3 regions of the Bacillus sp. D48C genome follow, and region 1 is predicted to be linked to each of the others. Evidence: riboswitches for the same ligand, from Rfam matches in the RefSeq annotation. Region 1 holds a riboswitch; each other region holds the start of a gene.
The links. A riboswitch is a leader RNA that binds a small molecule or an ion and turns the genes downstream of it on or off. The one in region 1 is predicted to bind S-adenosylmethionine.
Positions count from the first base shown of each region.

Region 2: linked by a shared signal. The riboswitch ahead of metI (cystathionine gamma-synthase/O-acetylhomoserine thiolyase) and the one ahead of ACLBXA_RS11325 (methionine ABC transporter ATP-binding protein) in region 1 are both predicted to bind S-adenosylmethionine.
Region 3: linked by a shared signal. The riboswitch ahead of ACLBXA_RS05175 (ECF-type riboflavin transporter substrate-binding protein) and the one ahead of ACLBXA_RS11325 (methionine ABC transporter ATP-binding protein) in region 1 are both predicted to bind S-adenosylmethionine.

Region 1 covers NZ_JBKFAQ010000003.1:495,263-503,104, reverse strand. Annotated here, with positions in the region: gene sufS (cysteine desulfurase SufS) at 1-71, opposite strand, end outside; gene sufD (Fe-S cluster assembly protein SufD) at 71-1,363, opposite strand; gene sufC (Fe-S cluster assembly ATPase SufC) at 1,379-2,164, opposite strand; gene metQ (methionine ABC transporter substrate-binding lipoprotein MetQ) at 2,403-3,209, opposite strand; gene metQ (methionine ABC transporter substrate-binding lipoprotein MetQ) at 3,281-4,093, opposite strand; gene ACLBXA_RS11330 (methionine ABC transporter permease) at 4,117-4,782, opposite strand; gene ACLBXA_RS11325 (methionine ABC transporter ATP-binding protein) at 4,775-5,800, opposite strand; SAM riboswitch class I at 5,981-6,088, opposite strand; gene ACLBXA_RS11320 (hypothetical protein) at 6,214-6,558, opposite strand; gene ACLBXA_RS11315 (thioredoxin family protein) at 6,711-7,019, opposite strand; gene ACLBXA_RS11310 (toprim domain-containing protein) at 7,023-7,367, opposite strand.
Region 2 covers NZ_JBKFAQ010000001.1:588,996-596,837, forward strand. Annotated here, with positions in the region: gene ACLBXA_RS03150 (class I SAM-dependent methyltransferase) at 1-991, shown strand, start outside; gene ACLBXA_RS03155 (ArsR/SmtB family transcription factor) at 1,134-1,424, opposite strand; gene ACLBXA_RS03160 (cysteine hydrolase family protein) at 1,858-2,370, opposite strand; gene metC (cystathionine beta-lyase) at 2,537-3,700, opposite strand; gene metI (cystathionine gamma-synthase/O-acetylhomoserine thiolyase) at 3,697-4,809, opposite strand; SAM riboswitch class I at 4,904-5,014, opposite strand; SAM riboswitch class I at 5,218-5,327, shown strand; gene ACLBXA_RS03175 (bifunctional homocysteine S-methyltransferase/methylenetetrahydrofolate reductase) at 5,398-7,230, shown strand; gene metH (methionine synthase) at 7,230-7,842, shown strand, end outside.
Region 3 covers NZ_JBKFAQ010000002.1:21,717-29,558, forward strand. Annotated here, with positions in the region: gene ACLBXA_RS05155 (peptidoglycan D,D-transpeptidase FtsI family protein) at 1-1,402, shown strand, start outside; gene lepB (signal peptidase I) at 1,479-2,009, shown strand; gene ACLBXA_RS05165 (macrolide family glycosyltransferase) at 2,269-3,456, shown strand; gene ACLBXA_RS05170 (aspartate/glutamate racemase family protein) at 3,548-4,228, opposite strand; SAM riboswitch class I at 4,382-4,497, shown strand; gene ACLBXA_RS05175 (ECF-type riboflavin transporter substrate-binding protein) at 4,638-5,186, shown strand; gene ACLBXA_RS05180 (ABC transporter ATP-binding protein) at 5,197-6,897, shown strand; gene ACLBXA_RS05185 (energy-coupling factor transporter transmembrane component T family protein) at 6,890-7,690, shown strand; gene ACLBXA_RS05190 (YjcZ family sporulation protein) at 7,827-7,842, shown strand, end outside.

The DNA of each region.
Region 1 (7,842 bases):
TATACAAGTTGTTTGCCGTTCACTTTTTGATCAAGAATTGGAAACTGTTTGCGTATTTCATGAATATTCATTAGCGAACTTTCCTTTCAATTACCTCAACAAGCTGTGCTTTTACTCCTTCAATTGGAAGCTCATTTACTACAGGTGCTAAGAATCCGTGGATGACTAAACGTTCTGCTTCGCGTTTTGGAATACCACGGCTCATCAAGTAGTATAATTGGTACGGATCTACGCGGCCTACTGAAGCTGCGTGACCTGCCATTACATCATCTTCGTCGATTAAAAGAATTGGGTTTGCATCACCGCGTGCTTTCTCATCTAACATAAGAACGCGAGAAGATTGTTGTGCGTTTGATTTAGATGCACCGTGTTCAATCTTACCAATCCCGTTAAAGATAGATGTTGCACTATCTTTTTGTACACCGTGTTTTAAAATCCAACCTTCAGAGTGTTTACCGAAGTGAACAACTTTAGTTGTAAAGTTTTGTGTTTGGTTACCACGGCCAATTGTTACTGTTTTCGTATCAGCATATGAACCGTCGCCCATTAAGTTTGTAACGTTCTCTGAAATTGTATTTCCGTCATTCATAAGGCCTAGAGCCCAATCAATGCGACCGTCGCGTCCAACAACACCGCGGCGGTTAACGTAAGTTGTTACGTCTTTTGCTAATAGATCAACCGCACCAAATTTAACTTGTGCGCCTTGTTCCACGATTACTTCTGCTACGATATTTGCAATACCTTTAGCATTTTCATTTGCAACATAGTTTTCTACATAAGTTGCAGTACTGTTCGCATCAGCTACGAATAATACATGGTTATATACGTTAGCTTCTTCGCCGTCTACTAAGAATACAGCTTGAAGTGGAGTTTCAAGAACAACGTTTTTCGGAACATATACGAATGCACCGCCGTTGATTAATGCAGCATGAAGTGCAGTTAAACGATGCTCGTCTACCTTCACGCCGTCTTTCATTAAATACTTTTGTAATAGTTCAGCATGCTCTGTTGCAGCTGTTACGATGTCTGTAAAAATAACACCTTTTTCTTTTGCTTCGTCTGCTAAAGAAACGAACGCAGTTGTACCAGTACGTTGTACTAATACACTGTTATTTTCATCGATTAAGTTTTTCACTGCTTCTGGAAGCTCTGTTAAAGAACTTACAGGCTCTTGCTTAGCAGCGTCGCCTTTTCCGATAAAGTCCCATTTTTCAATTTTCGTTTTATCAGGCGTTGGCATTGGAAGTTCTGTTGCTTGTGCAAGAGCTTGTAAGCGGAACTCAGTCAACCAAGCAGCTTCGTTTACTTCGCTTGCGCGCTGACGGATTGTTTCTTGATCGAAAGGTAATGTACCGATTGTCATGTTTATGCTCCTCTCTTACGCTTCTTGCTCTGCTGTTTCGTCTTCAATACCTAATTCTTTTTTAATCCAGTCGTAACCTTCAGCTTCTAGACGTTGTGCAAGCTCAGGGCCACCAGATTTAACAATACGACCGTTCATCATAACGTGAACGAAGTCTGGAGTGATGTAGTTTAATAAACGTTGGTAATGCGTAATCATTAGGCAACCGAACTCTTCGCCGCGCATTTGGTTAATACCTTTAGATACAACTTTTAATGCATCGATATCAAGACCTGAGTCGATTTCGTCTAAGATTGCGATTTTTGGCTCAATCATCATTAATTGAAGAATTTCGTTACGTTTTTTCTCTCCACCAGAGAAACCTTCGTTTAAGTAACGTTGTGCCATTTCTGGATCCATTTCTAGGAATTCCATGTTTTTATCTAATGTACGGATAAATTTCATAAGAGAAATTTCATCGCCTTCTTCACGACGTGCGTTAATTGCAGAACGTAAGAAGTCAGCGTTTGTTACTCCGCTAATTTCACTTGGATATTGCATTGCTAGGAATAGACCCGCTTGTGCGCGCTCGTCTACTTCCATTTCTAATACATCTTCACCGTCGATGATGATGCTACCTTCTGTTACTTCATACTTTGGGTGACCCATAATTGCAGAAGATAAAGTTGATTTACCTGTTCCGTTAGGTCCCATAATTGCGTGGATTTCTCCACCTTTTACTTCAAGGTTTACACCCTTTAAAATTTCTTTGCCGTCAATTGATACGTGTAAGTCTTTAACCGTTAATGTAGAACCAGCCATCTCAATACCTCCATTAATCCTATATATACATTTTAAAAATTCCTAAAACGTTCATATTCTCATTTTATTCTCATTCTAATTTTATATCAAATAAAATGATATCGCAAACGACGAAAAAAAGTAACCGTTTTTTCACAAATGTATATAAGTATTTCCTTTTCACCTTTATATGATACACCTTTCTTCTTATTTATATAAAGAAAAAAGGACCGGTAAATTCCCAGTCCTTTCCTTATAATTATTCACTTATCGGAAGTACAGCACCTTTATATTCTTTATTAATAAAGTCTTGAATTTCTTTTGAATACAATACTTCTACTAATTCTTTAATTTCTTTTTTCTTCTCGTCACCTTTACGAACTGCAATGATGTTTGCATACGGAGAGTCTGATCCTTCAATCGCAATTGCATCCTTCGTTGGATTTAATTTTGCATCAATTGCATAGTTCGAATTAATAAATAAAGCATCTCCCTCATTATTTTCATACAGCTTTGGTGACAATCCAGGCTCTACATCTGTTTTAAACTTTAAGTTTTTCGGATTTTCTACAACATCTTTTACTGTCGCTTTAACAACATCTACACCGTCTTTTAATTTAATAACGCCGCCTTTTTGTAACAATGCGAGCATACGGCCACGCTCCGCTACGTTATTACTCATAATAACTGTTCCGCCATCTGGCAATTCTTTTAAACTTTTATATTTCTTAGAATAAATCCCCATTGGCTCTAAATGGATTTTTCCTGCGTTTACAATTTTATATCCCTTTTCTTGAATTTCTTTATCTAAGTAAGGAATGTGTTGGAAGTAGTTCGCATCAATTTCCTTATCCGCTAACGCTTTATTTGGCAGTACATAATCCTGGAACTTTTTAATCTCTAACTTAATGCCTTTTTTCTCTAAGATTGGCTGTGCTTTCTCCAAAATAACAGCGTGCGGCACGTTAGAAGCTCCAACAACAAGCTTATTCTCTTCTTTCCCTCCGCAAGCAGCTAATGTAAATACAGACAGCGCTGTAACAACTGACAATAGAATCTTTCTCATATGATGTCCCCTTCTCCCCTATAGTTATGTAGTTATAAAAAAGGCTGGCATACACCAGCCCTTTTCAGCAATTATTCTTTTACAGGAACAACTGCCCCTTTATATTCTTTATTAATGAAGTCTTCAATTTCTTTAGAATGTAATACTTCTACAAGAGCTTTAATCTCTTTCTTATCTTTATCGCCTTTACGAACAGCTACTATGTTTGCGTACGGTGAATCATTTCCTTCAATTGCAATTGCATCTTTTTCTGGATTTAACTTTGCATCAATTGCATAGTTAGAGTTAATTAAAACAGCGTCGCCTTCTTTATTGTTATACACTTGTGGCAATAAACCAGGCTCGATATCCGTTTTGAATTTTAGATTTTTCGGATTATCTGCAATATCTTTTGGAGTTGCTTTAACTGGATCTACCCCATCTTTAACTTTTAAAATACCTTCTTTTTGTAAAATTGCTAAACCACGTCCATGGTCAGCAACAGAATTACTCATAATAATTGTCGCTCCGTCCGGAAGTTCTTTTAAGCTCTTATATTTTTGAGAATATACACCAATTGGCTCTAAATGAATTTTCCCTGCTACTTCAAAGTCATACTTTTTATCTTTAATTTCTTTTTCTAAATACGGAATGTGCTGGAAGTAGTTTGCATCTAAATCCTTATCCGCTAACGATTTATTTGGCAACACGTAATCTTGGAATTTTTTCACTTCTAATTCAATTCCTTTTTTCTCAAGTAACGGTTTTGCCTTTTCTAAAATTTCAGCGTGCGGTACGTTAGAAGCACCAACAACAAGCTTCTTTTCATCTTTATCTTTCCCGCCACAAGCAGCTAAGCCAAAAATTGAAGTTGAAATAAGTGCCGTAAGTAATAATTTTTTCATTTGAAACATCCTCCCGTTTTTTATTATCGTTTATCTATTCGAGTCGTTAAACTATCACCAATCCACTGAATTAAAAATACAACTAGTAATACACAAATTGTCGCAACGATTGTTACATCGTTATTTCCTCTTTGGAATCCTTCTAAGTAAGCAAGTGTTCCAAGGCCACCAGCACCAACAACTCCCGCCATTGCTGTATATCCTACTAAAGCAATTGTCGTAACCGTAATACCAGATACTAATGCTGGTAACGATTCTGGAATTAACACTTTCAAAATAATTGTGCTTGTTTTTGCTCCCATTGCTTTTGAAGCTTCAATTACACCTTTATCAATTTCGCGAAGTGCGATTTCAACCATTCTCGCGTAGAATGGTGCCGCTCCAATAATTAAAGCCGGCAGCGCTGCACTTGCTCCAAGAATTGTTCCAAGAAGAATCTTTGTGAATGGGATTAATAAAATAATTAAAATGATGAACGGTATAGAACGGAATATATTTACGAATGCTCCAATCACCGTATTAATTGATTTGTTTTCCCATAAATTATCTTTCGCTGTCATGAAGAGTAACAATCCTAAAATTAGTCCTAAAACAAATGTCGCAAGAGCTGCGATTGCCGTCATATATAACGTTTCACCCGTTGCTTCTAACATTTGATTCCAATCAACATTTGCGAGTAACTTATCCATGTGCAATCACCTCCAGCTCTACTTGATCTTGATGAATTCCTTCTATTGCTTGCTGGATTGCTGTTTCCTCACCATTTAAATGAACAACTAAACTACCGTAAGAACCGTTATTCGTTTGTGCGATATTTCCTTGCAAAATGCTAACTTCTATATCACTGCGTTGCATCAATCGTTGAAGCACTGGTCTTTCTACAGCCTCACCAATAAACTGCAAACGAATTACTTTTCCATCTGGATATTTTTCAATTAAACTTTCAATCGTTTCATTTGTATCTTCAGAATCTGTTAACTGCTGTACAAATCGTTTCGTAATATCTTGCTTCGGATTACGGAATACATCAAGTACTGGACCCGTTTCTACAATCTTTCCTCTCTCCATTACCGCCACTCGATTACAAATCTTTCGAATTACGTGCATCTCATGTGTAATGAGTACAATTGTTAAACCAAGGCGCTTATTGATGTCTAATAGTAAATCCAAAATTTGATCTGTCGTTTCTGGATCAAGAGCCGACGTTGCTTCATCACATAAAAGTACTTGTGGGTTGTTAGCTAATGCTCTTGCAATCCCAACGCGTTGTTTTTGTCCCCCGCTCAGCTGAGATGGGTACGCGTCTCCTCTTCCTTCTAATCCGACAAGATGAATTAATTCATCAACACGTTTTCTTCTCTTCGTTTTATCAACACCTGCAATTTCAAGTGGAAACTCAATATTTTCACGTACAGTTCGTGACCAAAGTAAGTTGAAGTGTTGAAAAATCATTCCGATTTCTTGCCTTGCCTTACGAAGTTCACTTCCTGTAATTGTTGATATAACACGATTCGCAATTGTAATTTGGCCAGAAGTCGGTTTTTCTAACTGATTAAACAATCTGATTAAAGAACTTTTCCCAGCGCCGCTATATCCGATAACACCAAATATTTCGCCTTTTTCTATTTTTAAATTGGCGTTATCTACAGCAGTGACATCACCGCTTTTTGCTTTATATATTTTCTTTACATTCTCTAATAGAATCATGATGTATCACCCCTTTTTTTGTTTAGGTCGATTCCGCAATTTTTTATGTTTAATGCGTGTAGTCCACCGTTATCACTACTTTTATTGTTTGAATGTCCTCCACATTCAAACAATAAAAAAACCTTTCTGCTTTAGAGAAGCAGAAAGGTTTATGTGCGTATATAACAACATTATCCCTCTCTCTCATCTCTCAAAGCATTTGCTTTGCAGGAATTGGCACCATTTCAACATAAGTTGACGGTTGCCGGGCTTCACAGGGCACAGTCCCTCCACCTCTCTTGATAAGAGAAATCAGATTCAATTTTCGTCTGATTTGTAATTTATGAAATTGTCTATATTTTATGAATTGAATTGTATCAATATCCAAACACCATGTCAACAGAAATTTTCGCAAAAAATGAACCTTCAGAATTTTAAGCACCTACTGACATCGGTTTACATATATGAAACATCGATTCGACTAATAGCATCGTTCGATACGTTCCCGAATATTGTACACGTCCATCGTTCATTAACATTTGCAATCGTACATTTCCATTAACCAATTGTTCTATATCCTTTTCGTCTAAGCAAATGATTTGTTCCGTTCCTCTTTCCTCATGTACCAGCTCTATATAATCTCTTGAAATTTGTAACGAACAACTTTCATCTCCCAAACGGAAATTAACAGTTTTTTCCTCTTGTCTTAAAAGCGGCTCTAAATGATATTGACCATTAGCGTAATTTACAAATGATTGAAGCAAAGAATATAATCTCACCCTAAATCACATCCTTCATATCACTTTCTATTACATACCATTCCCTCTCACTAAAGAGCAATCCTGTTATTTTCGCTCGACAAATACTGTATCCATCCTGCATCTCGACATATTTCCCAAGAAATATGTCGAGGCGGCAAAAATTTTGCCGCCTACTTTAATTCCGTATATAAATATTCAACCGAATGAAATGCGTATATCTTCTTCATCAGTGTCCCATTTTCAAAAACAAGTAAACAAGGTACACTTTCAATCCCATACTCTTTTGCTAAATGTGGAGCATAATTTAAATCTAACATCCCAATTTTCAACTCTTCAATTGTCATCTCAACGACTGTTAACATCTTTTTTGCTAATTGGCATGTTCCACACATTGGAGTATATACATATAACACTGTTTTTTCTTCGTTCTCTATTAGGGATGTAGCTTCGGCTCCTGTCCAATCAATCACTTCTATCATTCCTTACCGTAAATATTCTGTATAAACGTCAATGTCGGCTCCCCATAATACATTTGCTAAGTGTGTAGATGGCGCAGTTGCCACTTCTCGGTACGAGCGATCAATATAGATATGCTCGGCTTGCGGAAATTCTTTTCGAAATTGTTTCCTTAACTTTTCTCCAGCATCATCAGCATCTACTAGCACATACACTTCCTTATCAAAAAACTGATCAACGAGCTCATCCATTTTCGATAAACCAATTGTACCATTTGTACAAACAATTTCCACCGGTTCACGAATAATAGATTCAATCTTTCTTCTATCTGATGTACCTTCTACAATAATGACTTTTTCTACATAAATCATATGTCATCACCCGATCACCATATACTATATAACCTTGAACTTAGTATATAGTATATTCGTTATTTTCATGTTGTTTCCTGTTTATTTTTGCAAAAGAAAAGCGAAACCGACTGTTTAGCCCTGTTGGCTAAGGTTCTTCCGTACAGAAGACGCTTTTTGTCTTCTCGTGCGGAAGGTTCTTAGACATGAAGGGCTAGGAGGTGGAGCTAGACAATGAAAAGCGCAAGCGGCTCGTTCAGATTGTGAGGGGGGATGGAGCTTCTGACGTAAAGGCGCTTTTTGCCTTGTAGGAAGAAGCGAAGCCACCGAACAATCTAGCCGCTGGAGATGGACAATGAAAAGCGGAAGCGGCTCGTTTAGATTGTGAGGGGGATGGAGCTTCTGACGTAGAGGCGCTTTTTGCCTTGTAGGAAGAAGCGAAGCCACCGAACAATCTAGTCGCTGGAGCTAGACAACGAAAAACAAAAACGGCTAG
Region 2 (7,842 bases), on a different contig from region 1:
TGAAAAGATTGGAAGAAAAGGGGATTTTTTTACAAGTAGCAATGTATCCTCTGTTTTTGCAAAAACTTTTGCTAAACTTTTTATTCGTCTTGTTGAAAATGGTGAAGTTGCTTCGAATATTTGTGAGGTTGGTGGGGGAACTGGAAAGTTTGCCTATGATGTTTTACAAGAATGGAAGCAATTATCTCCAAAAACCTTTATTGATTTAAACTATTCAATGATTGAAGTGAGCCCTTTTCATAGGAAATTACAGCAGGAGCAACTTGGCTCATTTTCTAATGTATCGTACTATACCTCCTATAGTGAAATGGGAGATTCTTTCGAGGGAATTCTTTTTTCGAATGAGTTGTTTGATGCATTTCCTGTTGAAATAATTGAGAAAAGAAATGGTATGTTGTATGAAGTACGTATTACATATACAGAGGAAGGAAACCTTTCAGAAGTATGTAGGCCGTTAGATAAAAGAATTGGTCGATATTTATTGAAATATAATATTCATATTGCTGAAGGGCAACGTTTTGAAGTACCAATTGTGATGGAGGAGTATATAAAAGAAATTGCGAAATGGTTTCAAAAAGGTATATGTATTACAGTTGATTACGGATACACAAAAGAAGAATGGATGCATCCAGCACACCGTGAAGGAAGTTTGCGAGGGTATTATCAGCATAAGCTAATACGAAACCCACTAGCGTATCCAGGTGAAATGGATCTTACTACTCATATTCATTGGGACGAGCTAACTGAGATGTTTAGTCTGCAGGGAATGAGTGCAGTATGGCATAAGAAACAATCTGAGTTCTTGTTAGCTGCAGGAATATTAGAACAGCTTACGAGCCATCAAGATACGAATCCTTTTTCTGAAACGCAAAAAAAAAATCGAGCAGTTCGTTCTATGATTTTGAATGGAGGAGTAGGGAGTGCGTTTGATGTTGTTATACATACAAAAGATATGCAACATTTGCATTTGGAGCAGTATGTAACAATATAAAAAACAAGACACAGTATATACTGTGTCTTGTTTTTTAATACGACTTATGTAGTATTATATATTTCCTCTCATGATATATATTTATATTAAAGATATGAGATGAAAAATATAGAATACGTTCTTTTTCTTCGATTATTAGTCCCTAACCTAATAATACGCGAACGAGTTGAATTATTGTTTCGTTCTCTACTTTGTAATAAATTTCTAATCCTTTTCTTTCACTAGAAACGATTTTAGCGCTTTTTAATTTTGCTAAATGCTGTGAAATTGTAGATTGTGGCATGTTTAAGCCAGTATACATTGTAGAAACGTTGCTTGGACCGCGCTCAATTAATCCTTTTACGATACATAAACGAACAGGATGAGCTAGTACTTTTAATAATTCTGCATTACTTTCATATAGTTCTAATTCTTTTTGAAAGGTTTCTAACATGTTCTTTTCCACCTCCGTGTGAGCTATTATACCATACTATACATACCAAAAATTTAAAGAAAAGAAAATAGTTGTTGCAGAAAAAAAGTCCTAAAGTAAAGAAATTGTAAGAAAAGAGACCCTGATGTAAATAAAATAGGTAAATTAGCACGTTTTTGTAAAATAAAATTTTTGGGTGAAAATTTCGATGCGTTTTAAAAATTGAAAGATATAGATATATTTGTAACACAATTTTATCATGATTTTCTTATTCTTTCAAATGAATATACAAAATTTTTAAAATAATATGACAAAGGAATTGTAATGATATATATAGAATATAAAACAGTTTAAAAGAAAAGAAGCTGAATGTAATTCGCTTCTTTATGATGATAACGAAATATTTGATTACAGCTGATAAATCTTAGGATAATCAAGTCATTAGTCATTTATTCTAAAATTCATCTTTTAGCAACGTTAAAAACCTGTGATTCCATATGTTCTCGTAAAAATCAATCGTCTCTTTTGCGGACATAAAAGGATTCTTCAACGTAGAGGTTGTTTTCTGTGCCATAAAGTTTTCGTATCCCAGTCCGTGGGCAAACTTAATCGTAGCATCCATACAGTACTCTGTTTGGGCACCACAAAATTCAATGCGCTTTACAGATAATTGATCTAAAATTTCTTTTAAGTTTGTTTTATAAAATGAATTTGCATGTGTTTTTCTTACAAAAAAATCTTGTTCTTGAACATCTAGATCGGTATGAATAGCCCAATTTTCTTTCTCGGGTACTAAATCATCATCACAATATTGAACAAAAAGGATTGGTTTATTTAATTTTCTGTATGAAGAAATTCTTTGATTTACTTTTGTTAGTAAGTTCTGTAAATCAAATAAATGCTCTCCGCTATAACATACTCCATTTTGTAAATCGATAACGATTAAAATATCTGTACAAGTATCCATTATTTTTGCTCCTTTTTATTTCTTAATATATCAATTAATCCATTACTTGGAAATAGATAAAAATTTTATTTTTTAATGAACTATATAGACAGAAAAGCACTAAAACGAGTATGGTAGACAGCATAAAAAAAGATATGAAAACTTAATTTCATATCTTCTATTCATTCTATACATTTACAGGTTCTTCTACATAAGAAAGGGCATTTTCAAAATCGGATATTAAATCGTCAACATTTTCAAGGCCAACTGATAACCGAAGTAATGAATTAGAGATCCCTCTTTCATCACGAGCTTCTTGCGACAGTGCTGCATGTGACATTTTTGCTGGGTAAGAAAGAATTGACTCTACCGCTCCTAAACTAACTGCAAAAACGGGTAATTTTACTTTTGACAAAAATTGGCGGAGTGCATCTTCTGACTGCAAAGTAAACGATAAGACCGCTCCAGCTGATGTTGCTTGAGATTGTTGAATATCAAATCCGAGATGCGTTTGTAATCCAGGATAATAGACATTTTGTACTTTAGTGTGCTCTTGTAAATAATGTGCAATTTTATTGGCATTTTTAGCTGAATGCTCGAGGCGTACATGCAATGTTTTTAGGCCACGAAGTACGAGAGAACAATCTTGAGGCCCTAAAATAGCACCGAATGCATTTTGTAAAAATCCAAGCTTTTGAGCGAGTTCTGCATCTTTTACTACTGCTAATCCGGCAGTAACATCACTATGACCAGCAATAAATTTTGTAGCACTATGAAGAACGACATCAGCTCCAAGTTCAAGTGGTTTCTGGAATAGTGGTGTCAAAAAAGTATTATCAACAAAAGTAAGAGCGCCAATAGATTTTGCAAGTTTAGAAACTTCGCGGATATCTGTCACTTTTAAAAGTGGGTTAGAAGGTGTTTCTACATAAAAGAGCTTTGTATTTGGTTTAATGTTTTGTTTTATTTCTTCTAAATTGGTCATATCAACAAATGTATGTGAAACACCGTAACGGGAGAGTACCTCAGTTATCACTCTGTAAGTGCCTCCGTATACATCTTCTGAAATGAGTACGTGATCACCTTGTGAAAGAAGGAGGAATGCAGTGGAAATCGCTGCAATGCCTGATGCAAAGGCGAATCCCTTTGTTCCACCTTCTAATAAAGCAATGATATCTTCAAGAGCTTCACGAGTTGGATTTCCTGACCTGCTATAGTCATATTTTCCGAACGTATCTACATCAAACTGGTGAAAAGTTGATGTGTTATAAATGGGAACGTTCACAGCGCCCGTTTGTGAGTCATGTTTATATTGGTTGTGTAGTAAGAGTGTATCTATAGAATAGCTCATATTTTTACACCTTCTTTTATGAGTTTAATGGCTTGCTTTAAGTCTTGAATTAAATCGTTACTATTTTCAATGCCAACGGAGAATCGAAGAAGACGATTGCATACACCGTTTGCTGTTCTAATATCTTCAGGAATATCAGCATGTGTTTGCGTTGCTGGATAAGTCATTAAACTTTCTACACCACCAAGACTTTCTGCAAATGTAATTAAGGATAAAGATTGTAAGAATGGATTAATCCAAGCTTCATCTTTAAGGCGGAATGAAATCATGCCGCCTCTTCCTGGATAAAATACATCTGTCACCCCGTTTTCATCATTTAAATATGCAACAACTGCTTTCGCATTTTCTTCATGTTGTCTCATGCGAAGCGCTAACGTTTTCATACCGCGAATTAATAACCATGAGTCAAATGGGCTTAAAACCGCGCCTGATGCATTATGATAATGAGCGATTTCCTCGCAAAGTTCCATTCCTTTTGCAACGACAAGTCCGCTTAGTACATCGTTATGTCCCCCTAAATATTTCGTTGCGCTATGGAGTACAATGTCAGCACCTTCTGTTAATGGTTGCTGTATATAAGGTGTGTAGAATGTGTTGTCTACAATAAGAAGTAGTCCGTGCCTTTTCGCTACAGTTGCGACAGCAGCAATATCAGTAACTTGCATTAATGGATTAGTTGGAGTTTCTATGAAAATAGCCTTCGTTTCAGTTGTGATAGCTTGCTCAATTTGTTTAATAGATTGTGTATTTACGTATCTACATCGAACATTCCACTTTTTTTCGTGCTCAGAAAATAATCGATACGTTCCTCCGTATAAATCTTCAGATACAATAAGTTCGTCTCCAGAGTGGAATAGAGAAAGGACGAGGAGAACAGCCGCCATCCCTGAACTACAGGCATAACCTTGTTCGCCATATTCTAAGTCTGCGATCGCCTGTTCTAAAAGACCGCGAGTTGGATTGCCAGTTCGTGAATAGTCAAAGCCAGTAGATTTACCAATTCCTTCGTGACGATAAGCGGTTGAGAAATAAACCGGTGGATTAACCGTTCCTGTTGTAGTTTCACTGCGATTTCCGATTTGTGCTAGTTTCGTTTCGATTGTTGACATGTGAAAATTCCTCCTTTTTAAATTGAAACATTAAGTGAATATAAAATAAAAAAAGCCTTCTAAGAAGAAGGCTTTCGGTTTGAATAGAGTCTTCTTCTCATCTGTCAAATCTTTCACAATTTGCTGGAATTAGCACCTTATTAACAAACTGTTAATGGTTGCTGAGGCGTCATAGGGCCAGTCCCTCTACCTCTCTAGATAAGAATGTTCGTATGAAATTTTTATTATGTTTTTAACTTTACAACAAAAGATAATTGAATTGCAAGTTTATTTTAAATAATTTTTATTTTTCCGCAAGTATCATTGACTTTTACTTTTGTGCATGCTAAATTTATTAAAAAATTAACAAACATTGTTAAAAGGGGAACGCATTTCCTTTTAGCTACATAAATAAAATAATAAAGACAACTCTTATTGAGAGCGGTGGAGGGAAAGGCCCTGTGAAACCCGGCAACCTTCAAACGAAATGTTTGAAACGGTGCTAATACCTGCAAAACGAATGTTTTGCATAATAAGAGGAGGAACGATTATGTCCCCCTCTTCAAAGTGAAGAGGGGGTTTTTATATTGATAGAAATGAGGGAGATTCGTGAAATTACTAGATTTATTATCAAAAGGAATTGTAATAGGTGATGGTGCGGTTGGGACGTTATTGCATTCACATGGTTTGCAAAGTAGCTTTGAAGAATTGAATGTATCTGATCCAGACTTAATTATATCGATTCATAAACAATATGTAGCTGCTGGAGCAGATGTAATTCAAACGAATACGTATGGGGCAAATGAGACGAAATTACGTATGTATGGTTTAGAAAATCAAGTTACAGAAATTAATAGAGCGGCAGTAAAACTGGCGAAAGCATCTGTTACAGACAGAAATGCAATTTTAGGAACAATTGGTGGTATGAAACACATCGGAGCCGTTACAACGACTGATATGGAAAGGGAGTTTATGCTACTTGAACAGGCAGGGGCTTTACTAGAAGAACAGGTTGATGGATTACTATTAGAAACTTTTTACGATGAATTTGAATTACTTCATGCCGTTAAAGTATTGCGTAAGCAAACGAATATTCCAATTGTTGCTCAATTAGCGTTACATGAAGCAGGTACGACTCAAAATGGAAATGATGTCAATGAAATATTAAAGCAACTTATAGATTGCGGTGCAAATGTTGTTGGATTGAATTGTCAACTAGGGCCGCTTCATATGACGGAAGCTTTCAAAATGATATCGATTCCGCAAAATGGCTATTTATCAGCATACCCAAATGCAGGTCTCCCGAATTATGTGGAGGGACGTTATGTATATGAGGGAAGCCCAGCTTATTTTGAAGCGATGACACCGAGATTTATTGAGCAAGGTATTCGATTATTGGGTGGTTGTTGTGGTACGACTCCAGAACATATTCAAAGTATGAAGCGCGCTGTTGCGAATATTACCCCTGTAATAGAAAAAGACACGATTCAAAGGCCGAAAGTCGTTCATACGCATGAGAAACGTTCGAAGGCTCACGTCACTCTAGCAGAGAAAGCGAAAAAACAAACGACAGTTGTAGTGGAATTAGATCCACCGAAAACGTTAGATACACAGCGTTTTTTTGAAGGAGCAAGAGCGTTAAAAAGAGCGGGAGCAGATGCTATTACTCTAGCAGATAATTCATTAGCATCGCCTCGCATCTCGAATATGGCAATGGGTGCGTTATTAACCAAGCATGATATCCCAGTATTGACACATTTAACGTGTAGAGATCATAACGTCATTGGACTACAATCTCATTTGTTAGGTTTATCGGCGTTAGGGATGGAAGAAGTGTTAGCTTTAACTGGTGATCCAGCGCGCGTTGGTGATTTTCCCGGTGCAACTTCTGTATATGATTTATCCTCTATTGAGCTCATTAAAATGATTAAAGAAATGAACGATGGACGTTCAATTTTAGGGAAATCAATTGGACCGGCGACAAGGTTTTCTGTAGGCGGCGCATTTAATCCTCACGTGAGGCACTTAAAAGCAGCGGTTAAGCGAATGGAACGAAAAATAGATGCTGGAGCGGAGTATTTTTTAACTCAGCCAATTTACGATATCGCGCTAATTGAAGAAGTGTATGAAGCGACAAAGCATTTGGAACAACCTATTTTTATTGGAATTATGCCGTTAGTAAGTAAGCGGAATGCAGATTTTCTTCATTTTGAGGTGCCGGGTATTACTCTTCCTGAAGAAATAAGAGAGAGAATGGATGGACACGAAACGAAAGAGGCAGCAATTGAGGAAGGGATTCGCATTTCGCAAGAATTAATCGACATAGCGATGAAATATTTTAATGGTATTTATCTTATTACACCATTTTTAAAGTATGAAATTACAGAACATCTTGTTAAATATGTAAGAGAAAAGCAAGAAGTGAAAGAAGGTATTAATTGATGAAGTGTATAGAAGAAAAATTACAGAATAGCATTTTAATATTAGATGGGGCAATGGGGACAATGATTCAGCAAGAGGATTTAACTGCTGAAGATTTCGGAGGAGAAGAGTACGAGGGCTGTAATGAATATTTAGTAGAAACAAGACCAGACGTTATTTTAAAAATTCATAAAGCTTATATTGAAGCTGGAGCGGATATTATTGAAACAAATACATTTGGGGCAACGAATATTGTACTAAGTGATTATGAGCTGTCTCATTTAGATGAAGAACTAAATGAAAAGGCAGCACTTTTGGCGAAGCAAGCTGTTAAAGAAAGCGGGAAGGAAGTATATGTTGCGGGAGCAATGGGACCAACAACGAAAGCAATTAGTGTTACAGGTGGTGTGACTTTTGAAGAATTGATTGAGGCTTATACAAGGCAGGCACGAGGATTGTTAAAAGGAGAAGTTGATGTATTACTCGTTGAGACGAGTCAAGATATGCGTAACGTGAAAGCAGCTTATATTGGAATTCAAGCTGCTTTTGAAGAAATGAAAAAAACGGTTCCTATTATGATTTCAGGAACGATTGAGCCAATGGGAACGACTCTGGCTGGGCAAACAATTGAAG
Region 3 (7,842 bases), on a different contig from region 1:
TCTTGGTAACGTTTCAAATGCTGATGAAGGATTGCCACGTGAAAGATTAGATTATTATTTAGTGCGTGATTATAGCCGAAATGATAGGGTCGGCAAAAGTTATATCGAACAGCAATACGAAGATGTACTTCATGGTACGAAAAAAGAAGTAAGAAGCATTGCTGATAAACAAGGCAATACAATGAGAACGGAAACGGTTTCGGAAGGAAAAAGCGGTAAAAATTTAACTTTAACCATAGATATGGAATTGCAAAAAAAAGTAGAGGAGAGTATAGAAAAAATATTAAAACAATATAAAGGATCAGAATCAATGTTAGACCGTGCTTTCGTAGTGATGATGAATCCTAAAAATGGCCAAGTATTATCAATGGCTGGGAAAAGGCTTGTAGAAAAAGATGGGAAAATGGAAGTAGAAGATTATGCTTTAGGCACGCTGACAAGTTCATATGAGCTTGGATCAACGGTTAAAGGTGCGACAGTGTTAACAGGGTTTGAAACAAATGCAATAACTCCTGGAACACATTTTTATGATGCACCTATGAAGTTTAAAGGAACTAAGGAAAAGAAGTCTTGGAAAAATTTTGGTGATATAGACGATCTAAGAGCGTTACAAGTTTCTTCAAACGTTTATATGTTTAATATAGCATTAAAAATTGCTGGTGTGGATTATGTGAAAAATAGTTCACTAGATATTAAACAAGAATATTTTGATAAAATGAGATATTATTTCAGGCAATTTGGACTAGGCGTACAAACTGGTATTGATTTACCGAATGAAACTGCAGGACAAATTGGAAGAAAAGATAATCAGCCTGGTTTCTTATTAGATTATTCTATTGGACAATATGATACATATACACCACTTCAGCTTGCACAATATATTTCGACTATCGCAAATGGAGGGTATCGAATGAAACCACAAATTGTTCAAGAGATTAGAGAACAAACCGTTCAAAAAGATGAGGTTGGTAAAGTAGTACAATCAATAGAACCCGTTGTTTTAAATAGAATCGATATGAAACAAGAATATATTAATCAAGTAAAAGAAGGATTTAGAAAAGTATTTCAAGAAGGAGATGGAACGGGAGTAAGAGCGTTCCAAAAAGCACCATATAAACCAGCTGGTAAAACAGGGACCGCACAAACTGTATATGGTGGAGAAAATGAAATTGGGCGAAATGCGAAAGGCGATCGTAGAGAATGTTATAACTTAACATTAGCTGGATATGCGCCATATGATGATCCAGAAGTAGCATTTTCTGTTGTAGTACCGTGGGTTGAAAATGATAAATCGGGCATTAACTCCGATATTGGAAAAGAAGTTTTAGATGCTTATTTTGATTTGAAAAATAAGCGATTAACTGGTGAAGCGCCAAAAACAGATGCCTCTAAAGAGAATTAAAATGGACGAAACGTCTCTAGCATTCATGTGAACTAGAGGCGTTTTTATCTGGGAATAGATTAGAAATGAGGTATATATGAAGCCGTTTATTCTAAAATATTGGAGGAACATATGTAGCTACATCTTAATTATAATAGGGGTTATTTTTATTAATAAGTCATTTTTATTTTGTATGGTAGAAGGAATTTCGATGCAACCTACTTTGAATGAAAAAGATTATATACTTGTTAATAAGGTAAACGTCTGTTTATCGTCTTTTCATCATGGAGATGTTGTCATTATAAAAAAAGAAGACGAGCCTACTTACTATGTGAAACGAATTATTGGATTATCGGGGGATAACATACAACTAAAAGAGGATGAGGTATTTATTAACGGTAAAAAGCGTGATGAATCGTATATACATTTAGATATGTCACAAGTATCCAATCGTTTTTCAAATTTGAGAGAAATAAAAGTTCCTACGCATAAATTATTTGTGTTAGGGGATAATCGTAATCATAGTAAAGATAGTAGGAATACACTTGGACTTATTGATGAGTCAAATATAATAGGTAAAGTAGAAATGGTATTTTATCCATTTGATCATATAAAATGGATAAAATAATTCTATTAACTATTCACGTTTTATAAAATAAATCATATATTGATAGCATAGGACAAGCAGAGAAGCTTGTTCTAACCTCACAGAACACTCCTTATCACGGTTAGGCATCTACATAGGTAGATGCTTTTTTTATGTTGATGACTGAAAATTATTTATCAACATAATGTAGCAAGCATTTTAGGACTATTAGGGGACGATTACATGTACAAATAACAGTATGCTTTAATTAAAACAGTGAAATGTAAGGAGTGAGGAATAAGTGCTAAATATTTTAGTAGTTAATTTTCCAGCAGAGGGACATGTAAACCCTACATTAAATTTAGTGAAAGCCTTTACTGAACGAGGGGATAACGTACATTATATTACAACTGCAAACTTTAAAGATAGGATTGAAGATTTAGGAGCTACTGTACATACACATCCGGATCTATTAAAGGAGATTTCTATTGATGCTGAAACCTCATCTGGGTTAAATGCTTTCTTTCATGTGCATGTTCAAACTTCTTTATATATATTAGAAATTACGAAACAATTAAGTGAAAGCATAAATTTTGATTTCGTAATTTATGATATATTTGGTGCGGGAGAGTTAGTAAAGGAGTATTTACAAGTTCCAGGTGTAGTGTCCTCGCCTATATTTTTAATTCCTTCAGAGTTTTTGAAGACATTACCTTTTCATTCAAATGCAGATATACCATTCCAACCAGAGGAGATCTCTGAAAAATTACTAAACCAGATGGAACATGAATTTGGAGTAAAACCAAAGAATAATCTTCAATTTATGAATAATAAGGGTGATGTTTGTCTCGTATACACAAGTCGTTATTTCCAACCTAATAGCGAATCGTTCGGAGAAAATAACATTTTTATTGGACCGAGTATTTCAAAGCGTAAAACAAATATAAAGTTTCCACTGGAATCACTTAAAGAGAAGAAAGTTATTTATATTTCAATGGGAACACTGCTTGAAGGACTCGAACCATTCTTTAATACTTGTATTGATACTTTTTCAGATTTTGATGGGATAGTTGTAATGGCAATTGGTGATAGAAATGATATTTCTAAAATTAAGAAAGCACCAGATAATTTTATAATTGCTCCATACGTACCTCAATCAGAAATATTAAATGAAGCGGATGTTTTTATTACACATGGCGGCATGAATAGCGTACACGATGCCATTCATTATAATGTCCCATTTGTAATAATACCGCATGATAAAGATCAGCCTATGATAGCGCAAAGATTAACTGAACTGGAAGCAGCGCGTAGACTATTGAAAGAACATGTTAATGTGCACACTTTAAAAGAGGCTGTAACAGATGTTCTTTCAAACGAAAAGTATAAGCATGGTATACGAAAACTTAATGATAGCTTTTTAGAATGTGGTGGTTCAAAAGAAGTAATTGCAGTTATTGAATCTCTTTTAAATAAAGTGAAACTTTAATCGTTGGGGGTTTTACTGCCCGTAAATAGCGGGGGAAATAGTCGTAACTATATACAAGCATAGAGGTTCGTACCTTTATGCTTGTATATTCTTATCCAGCAAATTGCACAGCAGTATTTGCATGTAAAAAAGCAGTATCAAAAACGGGAACAGTAAGATCATTTTGGGAGATGAGTAAAGGTATTTCAGTACAGCCTAATAGTATACCTTCAGCGCCGTTTTGAATTAATGACTTTGTAATTTGTAATAGCTTTTCTTTAGATGCTTCTGAAATGATCCCTTTACTTAATTCATCTAATATGACATGATGGATAACTGTTCTTTCCTCTTCATTTGGGATAATTGTCTCAATGTTATGTTTCGCTAATCGTGATTTATAGAAATCTTGCTCCATCGTTTGTTTTGTTCCTAATAGTCCGATACGTTTTATATTTTGTTTTACCATTTCTTTAGCACTTACATCGCCAATGTGAAGAAGCGGGATAGAGATTGCTTGTTCTACTTCTTCGGCAAATAGATGTACAGTATTTGAACACATTAATAAACAGTCAGCCCCAGATTTTTCAACCTTCTTTGCAACCGTGACTAGTTCATTTTTTACTTCTTCATATTGATGGTTTTGTAATAAAGTAGTTACTTCTCCAAAGTCCATACTATATAAAACTAGCTTCGCATTTTGATCGTATTGAGAGAGTGTAAGTGTATTAATATGTTTATAGTATAATGATGTAGATTCCCAACTTAATCCCCCAATTAAACCAATAACTTTCATAATGCATTCCTCCCGAAACGATTTTGAATTTATTATTTCATAATTCCGATAAGAATACAATGATTTAAATGTACTATTTAACGAAAAATAAAAATAGTTAGAAAAGTATTGAAATTTATGCTTTTTAGTGCCATAATACGAATTACAAATTAATACTTATCCAGAGAGGTGGAGGGAACGGCCCTAAGAAACCTCAGCAACCCCTATGCAATTTTATAGGAAGGTGCTAATTCCGCAGAGGACACGATGTGTTTTTTGAAAGATAAGAGGATTCTTGAACGTGAAAGAAAATGACCTCTTATGTAAGAGGTCATTTTTTTGTTGTATAGAAAGGAAGTGTCGATGCATAATTCATTTTTAAAATAAATATAGAATAATAAAAGTTGACCAATATGAGAGGGGAATTGTAATGAATAAATTATCAACAAAGTTAGTAGTAGCAATCGGGATTGGAGCAGCCTTATACGGGATATTAGGACTTTGGGGATTTTCTATTGCACCGAATACATTTATTAAACCAGCATTAGCTATATTAACTGTTTTTGGAGCATTATTTGGTCCAGTGGCAGGACTCTTAATCGGACTTATCGGTCATACCGTAACAGATACGATTGCTGGCTGGGGGATTTGGTGGGGCTGGGTTATTAGTTCAGGGATTATTGGTTTTTCAATGGGTCTTATTCAAAAAAGAGTTGGTTTTAGTGTGAAAAACGGGTCATTTAACAAGGGAGATATTTCTTATTTAGCAATTACTGGGTTAGTTGGTATTGTCATTGCTATTATATTTGCTGGGGCATTCGATATTATTGTGATGGGAGAACCATTTGACAAAATTGTTATACAAGTATTAGGAGCAACAATTTCCGATGTTATCGTATTCTTAGTTCTTGGATTGCCACTTACAATTGGCTTGGCGAAATCCAATAAGAAACATGCACATTTAAAAATTGAAAAGTAGGGATGTTAACATGCAACCAATTATTTCGTTTGAACAATTCACCTTTCAATACGGGCATGCTGCGCAGCCTACTTTAAGTGATATTAACTTTCATATATACCCTGGGGAAAAAGTGCTAATTGCTGGACGAAGTGGTTCAGGAAAGTCGACATTAGCTCATTGTATCAATGGGCTAATTCCATTTTCTTATGAAGGGATTAGTACAGGTAACGTATTAATTGCCGGTAAAGACCCGAGGGAAGGCAGTATTTTTGAACAGAGTAAACATGTGGGAACAATTTTGCAAGATCAAGATGCTCAATTTATTGGTATGACAGTAGAAGAAGATGTAGCTTTTTATTTAGAAAATGAATGTGTAAATCAAGAGGATATGAAAAAGATTGTTTCGGACTCATTAAGAAAGGTGAAGATGCATACGTTTCATAAACAAAGTCCACATGAATTATCAGGAGGTCAAAAACAAACAGTTTCTCTTGCTGGTTTATTAACAACAAATGCGGATATATTATTGTTCGATGAACCGTTAGCGAACTTAGATCCGCTAAGCGCCTTACATACGATAGAACTTATGAAAGATATACATGAGCAATATAATAAAACGATTGTTATTATCGAACATAGAATAGAAGAAATTTTAAAGCTGGATTTAGACAAAGTTATATTAATTGATGAAGGTAAAGTCATTGCAATAGGAACACCAAAAGAAATCTTAGCGTCAAATATATTACCATGTATTGGCTTAAGAGAGCCTATTTACATCGAAGCATTAAAGAGATTACATTTTGATAGTAATAATGACGTAATATATCCAATGGAAAACCTTCAAAAGGAAAAGGTAAGCAACGTTATAAGAGAGTGGATGGAGAAACAAGTCATATTAAAAGGTAATACTAAAAACAAGGAATTACTTAAAGTGGAGAATTTATCATTTTCATACCCTAATAAACAAAAAGTATTAGAAAATGTAAACCTTTCAATATATGAAGGAGAAATTGTGGCACTGTTGGGACATAATGGAGCAGGGAAATCAACATTAGCTCATAGTCTTATAGGCATAAACAAAATGAAAAATGGGGAAATCTTGTTAGAGGGTGAAGATATTAGTTCTTGGTCTATTCGTAAACGTGGGGAAACCATATCTTACGTGATGCAAAATCCAAATCATATGATTACACAGCCCACTGTTTTTGAAGAAGTTTCATTTACATTAAAATTAAATAATTTTTCTAAGGAAGAAATTAAGAATAGAGTAGAAGAAACTTTAAAAATTTGTGGTTTATATCCATTTCGTAATTGGCCAATTCAAGCGCTAAGCTATGGGCAAAAAAAGAGAGTAACAATCGCATCTGTATTAACAATAGATCCCAAGCTTATCATATTAGATGAACCGACAGCGGGACAAGATTATTATCATTATAAACAATTTATGTCGTTTATTAAAAAACTAGCTAAAAAGGGAATCTCATTTGTTTTTATCACTCACGATATGAATCTCGCACTAGAATATGCAGACCGTGCAGTAGTTCTACATGAAGGGAAAATTATTGCGGATAATACAGTGTCTAATGTATTTGGTGATCAAGAAACCTTACAAAGAGCCAACTTAAGAGAGAGTTCTTTAACCAAGCTTGTTAAATTTAGTGGGATTGTATGTCCAGAAAAATTTATGGAGCTTTATTTAGACAGTAATAGGAGGGAGGAAGGTGCATAGTACATATTTTCATCGTATGGATGGGGTAGTAAAATTGTTTTTATTTATTTTTTGTATGACGATTACTTTTTTGTTTTTTGATTTTAGGTTGTTGCTAATTTTATTTATTATTGGGTGTATTGGACTCGGAATTGCTAAAATTCCATTTCGTAAAATTTTAATTGTTTTTAGTGTCATATTTACATTTAGTTTATTAAACTCTGTCATGATTTTATTTATTACACCCACTCATGGATCTGAATTAACTGAATCATATACCTCGTTTTTACATATTGGATATGCAACAATTACATATGAAACATTATTTTATGCAGCTACACTTTCATTAAAGTATTTTACGTTATTACCATTTACACTTCTTTTTATTTACACGACAGATTCAAGTGAATTTGTAAGTAGTTTAAATAAATTTGGTATTCATTATAAGATTACATATGCAATAAATATTGCACTGCGTTATATTCCTGACATCCAGTCTGAGTATAAAATTATTAAACACGCGCAAGAAGCGAGAGGAGTGGCTTTTGAAAAAGGAGAAGCAAGTTTATGGGTTCGTATGAAGAACCGTGTTTTAATTTTCTGGCCACTAATCATTCATTCTCTAGAAAGAATAGATACGGTTTCAAATGCAATGGATTTAAGAGGATTTGGAAAGAAGGATAAACGTACATGGTTTTATACAAGTAAGGCGAAACGTGAAGATTTCATCGCGTTATTTGCCGGTGTTTTCATATTCATTGTTGCCGTATATTTAAAATTAAACGTATTTCAAAACTTTTGGTATCCATTTTAAAGCACTCTTTAAACGAGTGCTTTTACTTATTTTTATGTAGACATGCTCAAAAAAGGGATATACACATAATGTATAATACGAACCAGTTAAAATGATCAACTACCTATTAGTTTTCAAACCAAAAGGAGGAGAAAATATGAGTTACGGTGGTT